4 regions of the Thalassospira sp. A40-3 genome follow, and region 2 is predicted to be linked to each of the others. Evidence: predicted binding sites of a transcription regulator. Region 2 holds the regulator's gene; each other region holds the start of a gene.

Region 1 (3,128 bases), 570 kb from region 2:
TGCTTCACAGGCACAGCCCAAGCTTTCTGTCGCACTTTCCGGTGGCAAGCTTGTGGTGGATCCGTTCCTGCCAGCAGAAAAGCGTGCAAGCCTGATGCCCGGTATGGGCAGCGGCCCGCGCAAGGCAGCGTTCAATCTGCCGAAAACCACGATGGTTACGCGCGTTGATGCCCGCGACGGCACGCCGTGGGATGACACCGTGATTGATGTCTCGGCCCTTCGTTCGATTGATGCTGATATTGCGGTTGCCCTGGATCAGCTTGATTTCGATACCTACAGCCTGATCAATCCGGATCTGAAGGCAACGTTGGTTAACGGGCTTCTCAGCATTCCGAGCTTTACCGGGCTTCTGGGGCAGGGGGATCTTGCGATTAACGGCACCTTTGATGCGCGCAACACTGATGTGCCCAAACTGGCCCTTGCCGGTCGTTTGGACAGTGCGCGGATCGAAAGTCTGGTGCCGATCCGGGTGGCAAGTGACACCATCCTTGGCGGACTGGGACTGACATTTGATGCCAATGCGCAGGGCAATACATCCCGCCGTCTGGTGTCGGCCCTGAACGGTACAGCCAATCTGGTTTTGAATAATGTGCGGTTCAGTAATGCCGATAAACGGCCGCCGGATCCGCGCCTGAATATCGAAGCACTTCTGCGTCAGGGCCCGCAGGCCATGGTGGTTGAAGGTGTTGGCAACAACGATCTCATGCAATCGCTTGAAGCCGACATGACCATCACTAACGGCATTGCCAAAACCACCCGTGTCGAAGCACTGTCGCGGGTCGGCACAGCGGATGCGGATGCGACCCTTGATTTGCCGCGCTGGGTGATGGATACGCAGGCTGATTTCGATTTCTCCGAAAAGATCGAAGAATTGCCGCCGTTCAGCGTCTATGCCAAAGGCAAGATCGATGATCCGGTCATCACCGGACGCATGGACAAGGTTGCCGTTCGGGTTCTCGACAACCTGATCGACAAGGCACTGGGCGGCAGCGGATCAAGCAATGATTCATCGGGAACGGGTGGCTCTGGTGGCGGCTCTGCCGAGGATGCGGCCAAAGGCCTGCTGAAGGGGCTTTTGAACCAGTTCGGTCGCTGATATCAAATCCCTTGAAAATGTTGGAAAACGGCCCCGTTTTGTGGGGCCGTTTTTCTTTATCCTCAAAGACTTATCCGAAGGTCGTCATAAAACAGCAAAAAAACCTTAACAAAGAGGTCCGGCTTCGACATGATCCGCCCGTCGATTCCCTTTGATGGTAACGGTTGATTATGTCGGTAAAGAAAACTGCTCTGGATAAGGATCTCAAGTGGCAAAAACGCATGGATGCGGGGCTGGGTGAAACAGCATCGATCAGTGCGAAGCTTGGTCTGGCACTTGTCTTCCTGCTTGCCTGTAGTGCGTTTGTCGCCTTTCACATGGGCGGACTGCCGCAAAGTGGCTTCCTGATCGCCGCCGCCGTTATCGGTGGTTATATGGCGCTGAATATCGGGGCCAACGACGTTGCCAACAATGTTGGTCCGGCGGTGGGTTCCAAGGCGCTGACCATGGTTGGTGCCCTTTTGATTGCGGCCATATTCGAGGCCGCCGGTGCGATCATTGCCGGTGGCGATGTTGTCGGCACGATCAAGAACGGCATTATTGATCCCACCCAAATGCCCGATGCCCAAACCTTTGTCTGGGCGATGATGGCAGCCCTTCTGGCCGCGGCCCTTTGGCTGAACCTGGCGACCTGGTTTGGCGCGCCGGTCTCAACCACGCATTCGATTGTTGGTGGTGTCATGGGGGCTGGTATGGCCGCCGTTGGCATTGGGGCGGTAAACTGGCCGACCATGGGCACAATCGCCGCAAGTTGGGTGATCTCGCCGGTTCTGGGTGGTTTGATTGCTGCCGGGTTCCTGGCCTTTATCAAATTCCGCATTCTTTACACCGAAGACCGCGTGACCGCTGCACGCAAATGGGTTCCGATCTTGGTCGGCGTTATGGTCTCGGCCTTCACGATGTATCTGATGATGAAGGGTGTGAAGAAAATCTGGAAGGCCGAAACACCGGTTGTGATCGCCATTGGTGTTGCCGCGTTCTTCCTGACCGTGATCCCGGTTCGCAAGGCCGTCTTCCGTGCTTCGGCCAGCATGACCGGCCGTCGCAAGGAAATCGCATCGCTGTTTCGCATTCCGCTTGTCGTCTCAGCAGCCTTGCTGTCCTTTGCGCATGGCTCGAACGATGTTGCCAACGCGATTGGTCCGCTGGCCGCCATTGTTTCCGGTGTTGATAGCGGTCAGATCGTGACCTCGGCCCCGATCCCGATCTGGGTGATGGTCATCGGCGCGCTTGGTATTTCTGCCGGTCTGATCCTGTTTGGTCCGAAACTGATCAAGACGGTTGGATCAAAGATCACCAAGCTTGATCCGATCCGTGCCTATACCGTGGCATTGTCGGCGGCCCTTACGGTGATTGTCGCATCTGCACTGGGTCTTCCCGTCAGTTCGACCCACATTGCGGTTGGTGCTGTGTTCGGGGTTGGTTTCCTGCGTGAAAGCCTGTCGCATCGCCGTCGTAAGGTCGCATCGCCGATGTTGGTGGACCGTCCGGAAAACGAACAGGGCGATGAACATATCGAAGCGCTTCGTCAGATTGACCCGAGTGAGGCCGAAAAGGCCGAGAAGAAAATGCGCAAGCGTCTTCTGGTGCGTCGTCGCTATGCGGTGACGATTGCAACCGCGTGGGTGGTGACGGTTCCGGCCGGTGCCTTCCTCGGCGCGCTTCTGTTCTTCACCATTCGTGGCATCATGCTGTAACTTAAAACGAATATGGTTTCGCGGCGCGGCGCCCCATTTTCCCCGGGGCGACTTGCAGCGATCTGCAGCGGCGATCAGGTTTTCCTGATCGCCGTTTTTCCTTGACCGGACCTTGGTCTGCGCGTAAACAGCCGCACCAAAGTTACACAGAATCCGTTCGTGATCGTCGCCCAGTATGGTGGGCCGCGAGTTTTGTTATGCGTGGGTTCATTTGATGAGAAGGGCTAACAGATGAAAGCGATCATTTTCGGTGTCCTCGCCATGGCGGTGACCGTTGTTGCATCGAACATTCTGGTCGAATACCCGCTGCCCGGCGTTCTGGCGGACTGGCTGAC
Region 2 (3,128 bases):
ATGGTGTTGCTGGCCTTCCTTGTCCTGATGAATGGACTGGCTGTGTATCTGCGCAAAAAATTTGAACGGAAGTGGTAAAATGGCTGCTGTATCCCAGAGCGCAATGACGGCGGAGCCGTCGGTCGAAAACCCGAAAATGACCGCGCGCAAGCTCGATCTTTTCTATAGCGACAATCAGGCCCTCTATGAGGTCAACCTTGATATCCCCGAACAGCAGGTAACCGCACTGATTGGTCCGTCGGGCTGTGGTAAATCCACCTTCCTGCGGTGCCTGAACCGGATGAATGACACCATTGACGGTGTGACGATCAAAGGTGACGTTACCCTGGATGGTCGCGACATCTATGACAAGCGGATCGACGTGGTTCAGTTGCGCGCGCGCATCGGCATGGTGTTCCAGAAACCGAACCCGTTCCCGAAATCGATCTATGACAACGTGGCCTATGGCCCGCGTATTCATGGTCTGGTGAATTCGCGTGACGAACTTGATGAAATCGTCATGACCTCGCTCGAACGTGCCGGTCTTCTGAAAGAAGTCAAAGATCGCCTGCAGTCACCGGCAACCGGTCTTTCCGGTGGTCAGCAGCAGCGCCTTTGCATTGCGCGCGCGGTTGCCGTCAGCCCGGAAGTCATCCTGATGGATGAGCCGTGCTCGGCCCTTGATCCGATTGCGACCGCCAAGGTCGAGGAACTGATAGACGAGTTGCGTTCGAACTACACGATCGTGATCGTCACCCACTCCATGCAGCAGGCCGCCCGTGTGTCGCAGCGCACCGCGTTCTTCCACCTTGGAAAGCTGGTTGAAGTCGGTGAAACCGATCAGATCTTTACCAACCCGAAGGACGAACGCACCAAGGGTTACATTACCGGCCGCTTCGGTTAAGCGACGCCAGGAGTACGCATAAATGGCTGATGAACATACCCATATCGTAAGTTCGTTCGACGAGGAACTGACCCGTCTGAACAACATCATTTCGCAAATGGGCGGGCTTGCCGAAAGCCAGCTTATTTCCTCGATCAGATCCATCGTCAAACGCGATTCCGAACTGGCCGAGAAAGTCATCCTGTCCGATCAGCGCATCGATGTACTCGAACAGGAAGTCCAGGACTTTGCCGTGCGTCTTCTGGCCCTGCGTCAGCCGATGGCAGATGACCTGCGTCAGGTGGTGACGGCCCTTAAGCTGTCAAACGATCTTGAACGCATTGGTGATCTTGCCAAAAACATCGCCAAACGCGCGCAGGTGCTGAACCAGATCCCGCCGATCCGCCCGGTTCAGGCGATCCCGAACATGGCCAAGCTGGCCCAGGAAATCATCAAGGATGTCCTGGATGCCTATATCGAAAGCGACGCCGAAAAGGCCCACCGGGTCTGGGAACGCGATCAGGAAGTCGACGATATGTACAATTCGCTGTTCCGCGAATTGCTGACCTACATGATGGAAGATCCGCGCAACATTACCGCATCGACCCATCTGTTGTTCATTGCCAAGAACATCGAACGTATCGGTGATCACGCAACCAATATCGCCGAAACGATCTATTACCGGATCAAGGGCGAAGACCTGCCGGGGATTGACCGGCCAAAAAACGACGCAGCGAACTTCGCTGTTGTCGAACCGAATGACTGACACGGGAGCATAGGAAGATGGACCCAACGGTTCTTATCGTCGAGGACGAGGCAGCAATCGTAACCATGTTGCGCTACAACCTCGAACGCGAGGGGATGCAGGTTGTCGAAGCCGGTGACGGTGACGAAGCGTTGAAAATTCTGGCTGAAACCCATGTCGATCTGGTTTTGCTCGACTGGATGCTGCCGGTAATGTCGGGGATCGAGGTCTGCCGTCAGATCCGCCGCAAGCCTGAAAGCCGCGATTTGCCGGTGATCATGGTCACTGCGCGCGGTGAAGAGGGCGACCGCATCCGCGGTCTGGATACCGGGGCTGATGACTATGTCACCAAGCCATTTGCCATTGGCGAGCTGCTCGCCCGTATCCGCGCGCTTTTGCGCCGGTCCGGTCCGGCGCAACCACAAGGGCAGTTGATCTATTCCGACATCGAAATGGATCTCGCCGCCCACCGGGTCAGCCGCAATGGAAAATCGATCCATCTTGGCCCGACCGAGTTCCGTCTGCTGCGCTATTTCCTCGAACATCCGGGGCGGGTTTTCTCGCGCGAACAGTTGCTTAACGCGGTTTGGGGCCCGAACATCTATGTCGAAACCCGCACCGTCGACGTTCATATCCGTCGCCTGCGCAAGGCGCTCAATGACGTCAAGGGCACGCGCGATATCATCCGCACCGTCCGTGCCGCGGGCTATGCGCTGGACTCTGAAACCGCCGCCTAAGCCGGTTTAGAGCCTGATCCAATTAAAAAAACCCCCGCAGCGATTTGCTGCGGGGGTTTTTGTTTTAAGGCCGTAACGTCTTCAGGTTTCTTTCTTCGCCGGTTTGTCGGCATTCTCCGATCCTGACGGTTTGCGCTGCGGGCGCGGCGCCAGTTCGTTCATCAACAGCATGTCTGCACGGCGGAATTTGGCGATTTCGGCATCAATATCTTCCTGCGGCACATCACAGGCGGCCAAAACGTGATCAGATAACCGCAACCCGGTTTCGAGAACCTCCGGAATGGCCGCATCCGCCCCGTGGCGCGACAGCGGCCCGATATGGGTGATGTCCTGCGCACGGGCAAAGATCTTCAGATGCGGGTAATGCTGGCGCAAAAGGGCGACCGTCTTCTCGGTCGCATGCGGGTTCCCCATGGCAACAACCGCAATTTTTGCCTCATCCGTGTGCGCGGCCCGGAAAGTTTCCGGGCGGGACCCGTCGGCAAAGTAAACCGGAAGGCCTTCTGCCCGCCCGCGTGAAACCTGCTGTGCGTCACTATCCAGCACCAGGAACGGAATGTTGCGTGTCTTGAGCAACCGGGCCAGAACCCGGCCAACGCGGCCGCTTCCGATCACCAGAACATGCTGGTGAATGCCCTCGGATTCTTCGGCAATCTTGCCAAGCTGGTCTTCTTCCTTGGGATGAAGCTTTTCCTCGATCTTGTGACCAAGGCTGATCAGCGTCGGGGTCAGCGCCATCGAAATCGCCACCACCGGGATCAGCATGGCGGCCATTTCAAGCGGC
Region 3 (3,128 bases), 1.4 Mb from region 2:
CATCAGTTCAAGCTGCTTGGCATAGGTAAACACGGCGTCGGCGTCTTCCGGATGAGCCGTATTGGCAAATTCACGCGCATGATTGTTAAAGCGCAGGAACTGCGTCTCAATCTCGCTGATCAGCGCGGCTTCTTCGACATAATGGGCGTACTCATCCACATCATGTGACACCGCAACGAAGGTGAAATAAGCGAAACCAAGTGCGGCAATCAGAATTGCCAGCACCACGGTAAAACCAGCCAGAATTTTTGATTTTATTCGCATGTTAGCCAACACACCTGAGTTGAGAACCAAAGCAGAGGACCCCAAAACCATCGTCAAACTCCTTGCAAGGCGAAGACATCCATCTACGCTCACCGATGCGATCTAGCGGAATTTTCCACGCGCCGAATATCCTCAAATGGGGAGGGGGCACGCACTTATCCCCTTGTAATTAAATTGGCAAAAAGAAGTTCAACTTCAAGGACCCACTGACGTTTCATCACAGTTGCGTAATAAAGCGCAGAAATCCGCGCATTTGACCGAGACAACCCGACAGCCAGAGGAATGAAGTTTGGAAGCGATTTCTTTTAATCTGCAGCGATCCGAAGCAGATCAGGTGATGGGTGATCGGTCATCGAAGACAACGCGGCATAAGCCGGCGGCACCATCAATCGCACGGGATAGGGGGACAAGCTGATCTCGCACGGCAGCTTGCCGGCACTTTCCCCGTCAATCTGAAGCGGCGCCGGGCCGCAATGACTGGTGATCGTGATGCGCTCTGCCCGGACCACCGAAACGTCGCTTTGGGCATGCAACCGATTAAGTGTCAGTGCCAGACCATAACGTGACAAGGCCCCGATACCGTTGCCCGGCATCAGCACCACATCAAGGCTGTTGGCGGTCAGGCTGGCATCGGGCGAAATGACAAATGCCCCGCCATAGTGTTGCGCATGGGTTACAACCACGCCCGACACCCGATAATTTTCCCGACCGATACTGACTTCAAAATCACGATGACGCGGGAAAAAGATGTTGCGAAGGCCTTCCAGAACATAGGCCCCCTTGCCAATCAGGCGTTTGAGGCGCAACGAAACATTGGCGACCGTATCGGCATCGGCCCCCATGCCGACCATCAAAAAGAACGCCCGACCGTTGACCAGTCCGGGACGGACCCAGACCATGCCGGGATTATTGATATAGTCGGCAATTGCGCGTGCCCGGATTTCAAGCCCGACCTCGACCGCGAGCACATTGGCCGTTCCAAGCGGGATGATGCCAAGTGGCGGGATCTCGTGCCCGTCAATCTGGGCATCAAGCAATCCATTTAATGCCTCGTTAAGCGACCCGTCGCCCCCGGCAACAAACAGCCGTTGGTGGGCGCGGACCTTGCGGGCCAGTTCGCGGGCATGACCGGGATGGGTGGTTTGCAGCAACTCCACCTTGATGCCGGCATGTTGCAATATCTGGGATAAAAACCGCTGTTTATTGCCACCGGCACGTGGATTGAAGATGACAGTCACATCCGCATCGGTCATTTGGACCCACTTCCGAAATAAAAATGAAATAAATTTTTCACAGCACCTACCATATGAAATAAAACATGTAACAGTTGCTTTACAGAACTGCGAAATTTCTGTGAACGGGTTATATAATCGAACGATTTGTTTTAAACCGATACTGGCTTGGAACAGTATTCGGCAAGACAAACTGTCGAATTCCAGCCATCCTTTTGGCAGGATACGGAGGAGCGGCAATGACAGCGATGACGCTGCAACCGCATTACCGCACGGTCTGGATTTCAGACGTCCATCTGGGGACACGTGGATGTCAGGCAGACCTTCTATTGGATTTCCTCAATGAAGTGACGGCAGACACCTATTATCTGGTGGGTGACATTATTGACGGCTGGCGCCTCAAGAAAAGCTGGTACTGGCCGGAAAGTCATCATGCCGTGATCACGACAATCATGGAAAAGGCAAAGAATGGCGCCAAAGTCATCTTCGTCCCCGGGAACCATGATGAATTCGCCCGCGAGTTTGTCGATATGACTTTTGGCCATGTCGACGTTAAAATGAACGATATCCACGTCACCGCCGATGGCAAGCGCCTTTTGGTCATCCATGGCGACGAATTTGACGGCGTCGTCAAATACGCCAAGTGGCTGGCCTATCTGGGTGACACCGCCTACAACCTTGCCATTACGCTCAACCGCTATTTCAACGGCGTTCGCCGCCGCCTTGGTTACGGATACTGGTCGCTTTCGGCCTATCTTAAGAACCGGGTGAAGAACGCTGTTCAGTTCATCTGCAACTTTGAAAATGCCGTCGCCCACGAAGCCGCCAAACGCAAGGTGGATGGCGTGGTTTGTGGCCATATCCATCACGCCGAAAAACGCAAGATCGGCGATGTGCTGTATTGCAATGATGGTGACTGGGTTGAAAGCTGTACTGCCCTTGTCGAAGACAAGGAAGGCAAGCTTGAACTGCTGCACTGGGCCGAAATGCGCCAGATGGCGATGAGCCATTCAAGTCCCGGTCACGATGCGGCAAGCGCCCCGTCGCTTGGTCTTGGCAAATTGATTTCCATGTTTCGTATCGCCCATGAAGCGGGCAACTCTGCATCGGGCTCTTCGAAAAAGGGCAATGATGCACCGATTGGAAAGACTGCATGAAAATACTGATCGTAACCGATGCCTGGTATCCGCAGGTCAACGGTGTTGTCCGTACCCTTGAAACCGTACGGGGCGAGTTGGGCGAGATGGGACATGACGTTCATGTCATCTCGCCCGATCAGTTTAAAACCATCCCCTGCCCGACTTACCCGGAAATCCGGCTGGCGCTTTTTGCCAAACGCAAAATGGCCAAGATGATCGAGGCCCTTCATCCGGTCGCCATCCACATTTCCACCGAAGGCCCGTTGGGTCAGGCCGCACGGGCCTATTGCCTTAAGCGTGGCATTCCGTTTTCGACCGCCTATCACACGCGCTTCCCGGAATATATTCATGCCCGCTGGCGCCTGCCGCTTTCGATCCTTTATCGCGGCATGAAGCATTTCCACGGCAAATCGCAATCCGTCATGGTGGCAACCGAAACCCTGCGTCAGGAACTGTCCGACTGGGGCTTTAACAACCTGCAAATCTGGTCACG
Region 4 (3,128 bases), 1.0 Mb from region 2:
TGTCCCCGATTGGCAAAAGGCCTATCCGGATGCAAAGGCGTTCTGTGCACCCGGTGTGACCAAACGCGCCAAGTCGGTCGGGATTGCGGTCAATTTTGATGCGGAGCTTGCCGATACGCCAGAACAAGAATGGGCCGATGAGATTGAGCAAGTTCTGGTGCGCGGCAGTTATTTGAACGAGGCGGTGTTTTTCCATCCCACGTCCAAAACCCTGATCCTGACCGACCTGATCGAAAATTTCGAAGCGCCTAAAATCAAAAGCCCGATCTGGCGGTTTATGGTCAGGCTGTTTGGCTCCATGGACCCGCATGGCAGCACGCCACGTGACATGCGCCTGACCTTTGCCGGATACAAGGACAGCGTGCGTAAGGCGGTCCTGACCATGATTGACTGGAAACCGGACTATGTCGTTCTGGCGCATGGGCGGTGTTACGACACCAATGCCGTGGCGGAGCTTGAGCGGGCCTTTTCCTGGGTGTTGAAATAGTAAAAATGCAAGGGCGCCCCGGTCGGGACGCCCTTTAACGTAAGTTGTCGGCAAGGATTACTCGGCCGGGCCTGCCCACGGGGTCATGGCATTGAGTTTGTCCTGGCGGCGTTCATCGCCCGACTTGCCCCAGTCGCCACCGAAGGCTGCTTCTTCCCATGAGCCGTAGCTCGGGTTCGGGAGCATGAACCAGCGTTCGCCCCAGTAATTACCGTATTTTTCCATGACTTCGAGACGTTCAGCAATCGAGCCATCGATTTCGTCGGTGAAGTCACCGAAATTGTCCCCAAACTGCATGATCACACGGTAGTCTTCAGCGACAGCCGCCCGGCGCGGGGTTTTGTTCGAGCCCCATTCTTCGACTTCGCCACGCAGCATGACATGCTTTTCATCAGCGTACGGGAAGCCATATTTCTTGAGGTTTTCGATGGTGGGTTCTTCTTCCGGGGCCTTGCGGTTCGAGACATAGAAGACTTCAACACCGCGTGCAGCGGCCGCCTTGGTGAATTCCAGCGCGCCCGGGGTCGGGGTGGAAATCATGTCATGCACAAACGCCGCCCAGGTTTTGGAGCTGTAATGGGTTTTGTCGGTAACAACCCATGCCTGATAGGCGGAGTTATCCAGAACGGTTTCATCAACGTCCAGAATGACTGCCGGCGGCTTGGTCATATAGTTGCCGTCCTGCTCAAGCGCAGCGGTCCAGCTGTGATCGCCAATGGCGGCATCAAGCAAACGGGTCGCGCCAGCATAGACCGACATGGCGGTCGTTTTGTATTCGACCGAGGTTTGCAACCACAGTGTGCCGTTCAGGCCGTCATTCTGTTCCGGCTCGGCCTGTGCGCCGAATGCGCAAAGCGCACTGGTCGCAACAATGGCAGCAACGCCAAATGATTTTGCGATAAAGGTCATGTGTAGTCTCCCTGTTGATTTCCCGACGCATTGCGTCTGACCATGCAGTCAGGATTTCATAACCATGCCACCGCAGTGCGATAAAGAAAAAGCCTTTTTCCCGAATCAATTGGAAAAAGGCTTTTGCAATCGGTTTAACAAAGCCGCCAACGCCTTGGAGCACGCTCTGTTTCAGGCGGTTGGGCGCTTTTCAAACGTGGCAAACCCGTCTTCGAGTGCTGGTTCTTCATGGATGCGATCAACGCGCGCATGGGTCGGGCCATCGTGGCAGGCGGTGATCATGGATTGCACCACCTTGGCCGGGCCACAAAACACCGCCTCGACCGAGCCATCATTGCGATTGCGCACCCAGCCGGTCAGATCGCGTTTGCGGGCTTCTTCGACGGTCCAGGCGCGATACCACACACCCTGCACCCGGCCTTCGATCCGGGCATGGACGGCGATGTTGCCATCCCCCGTTGACGGGTCGGGGCTTGTATCGGTCATGATCGGGCCTCCTCCCTTGTCGATGGTTTTATCCGCGGCTTATTTCGCGCCGGGGATCTTGGCATGCAGATGGGCGGTGTCCTGAAACTTCTGTTTCTGTTCATCCGACGCTGGCGCCTGATGGTTATCCTTCCAGGCGTCATAGGTCATGCCATAGACGACTTCGCGCGCCCCATCATAATCCATCGCGACACCGCGTTCGCGGGCAGCAGCCAGATACCATTTGGCGAGGCAATTGCGGCAGAACCCGGCAAGGTTCATCAGATCGATATTCTGAACATCCTTGCGATCTTGAAGGTGCATCACAAGGCCACGAAAGGCAGCGGCTTCGAGTTCGAGCTTGGTTTGCGGATCAAGATCGGCCGCCGGGCCGTTGGCCAAGACGGCCTCGGTGGACATTTCAGAACCGGCGCAATCAGACATGTTCCATACTCCCGCTGGTCTTTTCGTTTTCGAGTTTTTCGATAATTCCGGGCACATGGGCAATGCTTTCAGCCGTGATGACCTTGTCATTGTCAATCTCGGTCTGATCGACCATTTCATGGACCCAGGTGATTTCATATGGAATGTGGATCGCGGTCGCGCCACACGCAAGGACCGGCAGAATATCGGATTTCATTGAATTGCCGATCATGATCGCCTCTTCGGGATCGACGCCATAGCGGCCAAAGATGTTGCGATAGGTCAGCGGGTCTTTCTCCGAGACGATCTCGATCCCGTCAAACAGGTCCTCGAACCCGGAGCGATCAATCTTGAGCTGCTGGGCGATCAGATCGCCCTTGGTAATCAGGACCACCTTGTAATTCGGGTGCTTGGCATATTGCTTGAGCACTTCCTCGGCCCCGTCAATGATCCGGGTGGGCGCGCGCAGCATGGATTTGCCGGTTTCGGCCAGTTTGTGGATATCCTCGGCGCTGATTTTGCGATCAGACAATTCGATCGCGGTTTCAATCATCGACAGGGTAAAGCCCGTCACGCCATAGCCATAGATGGAAAGGTTGGCCAACTCGGCCTGATAGAGACGATCATCAACCTGTTCGGGATCAACATAATGTCCCAGCATTTCGCGAAGCTGCACATGGGCTTGGCGGAAAAGTGGCTCGTTGTGCCACAGGGTATCGTCGCCATCAAAAGCAATCAGCTTGTACATTCTTAAGCCTCGTTTCTTGTTATTGGATGGCCGCAGGCACGTTCAATGCGTTGGCAGTCAACCTCGATGTTCACAGGGTATTACGGCCTCAATTCA

The links. Region 2 encodes PhoB, which activates phosphate uptake and scavenging genes when phosphate is short. Its sites were predicted from a motif close to TNTCATAAAACTGTCA; they were not measured.
Region 1: the regulator PhoB is predicted to act here: its motif matches at 1,179-1,194, upstream of IT893_RS14350 (inorganic phosphate transporter).
Region 3: the regulator PhoB is predicted to act here: its motif matches at 1,531-1,546, upstream of IT893_RS03215 (diacylglycerol kinase family protein).
Region 4: the regulator PhoB is predicted to act here: its motif matches at 1,530-1,545, upstream of IT893_RS12040 (5'-nucleotidase, lipoprotein e(P4) family).

What each region holds. Positions count from the first base shown of each region.
Region 1 is NZ_CP065428.1:3,100,765-3,103,892, reverse strand. It holds gene IT893_RS14355 (AsmA family protein) at 1-1,096, shown strand, start outside; gene IT893_RS14350 (inorganic phosphate transporter) at 1,267-2,793, shown strand; gene IT893_RS14345 (VUT family protein) at 3,025-3,128, shown strand, end outside.
Region 2 is NZ_CP065428.1:3,667,121-3,670,248, reverse strand. It holds gene pstA (phosphate ABC transporter permease PstA) at 1-78, shown strand, start outside; gene pstB (phosphate ABC transporter ATP-binding protein PstB) at 80-883, shown strand; gene phoU (phosphate signaling complex protein PhoU) at 906-1,628, shown strand; gene phoB (phosphate regulon transcriptional regulator PhoB) at 1,646-2,344, shown strand; gene IT893_RS16835 (cation:proton antiporter) at 2,426-3,128, opposite strand, start outside.
Region 3 is NZ_CP065428.1:718,720-721,847, reverse strand. It holds gene IT893_RS03220 (methyl-accepting chemotaxis protein) at 1-264, opposite strand, end outside; gene IT893_RS03215 (diacylglycerol kinase family protein) at 570-1,517, opposite strand; gene IT893_RS03210 (UDP-2,3-diacylglucosamine diphosphatase) at 1,736-2,653, shown strand; gene IT893_RS03205 (glycosyltransferase family 1 protein) at 2,650-3,128, shown strand, end outside.
Region 4 is NZ_CP065428.1:2,626,420-2,629,547, forward strand. It holds gene IT893_RS12035 (DUF4336 domain-containing protein) at 1-487, shown strand, start outside; gene IT893_RS12040 (5'-nucleotidase, lipoprotein e(P4) family) at 545-1,396, opposite strand; gene IT893_RS12045 (acylphosphatase) at 1,568-1,882, opposite strand; gene IT893_RS12050 (DUF1244 domain-containing protein) at 1,922-2,305, opposite strand; gene IT893_RS12055 (HAD family hydrolase) at 2,298-3,032, opposite strand.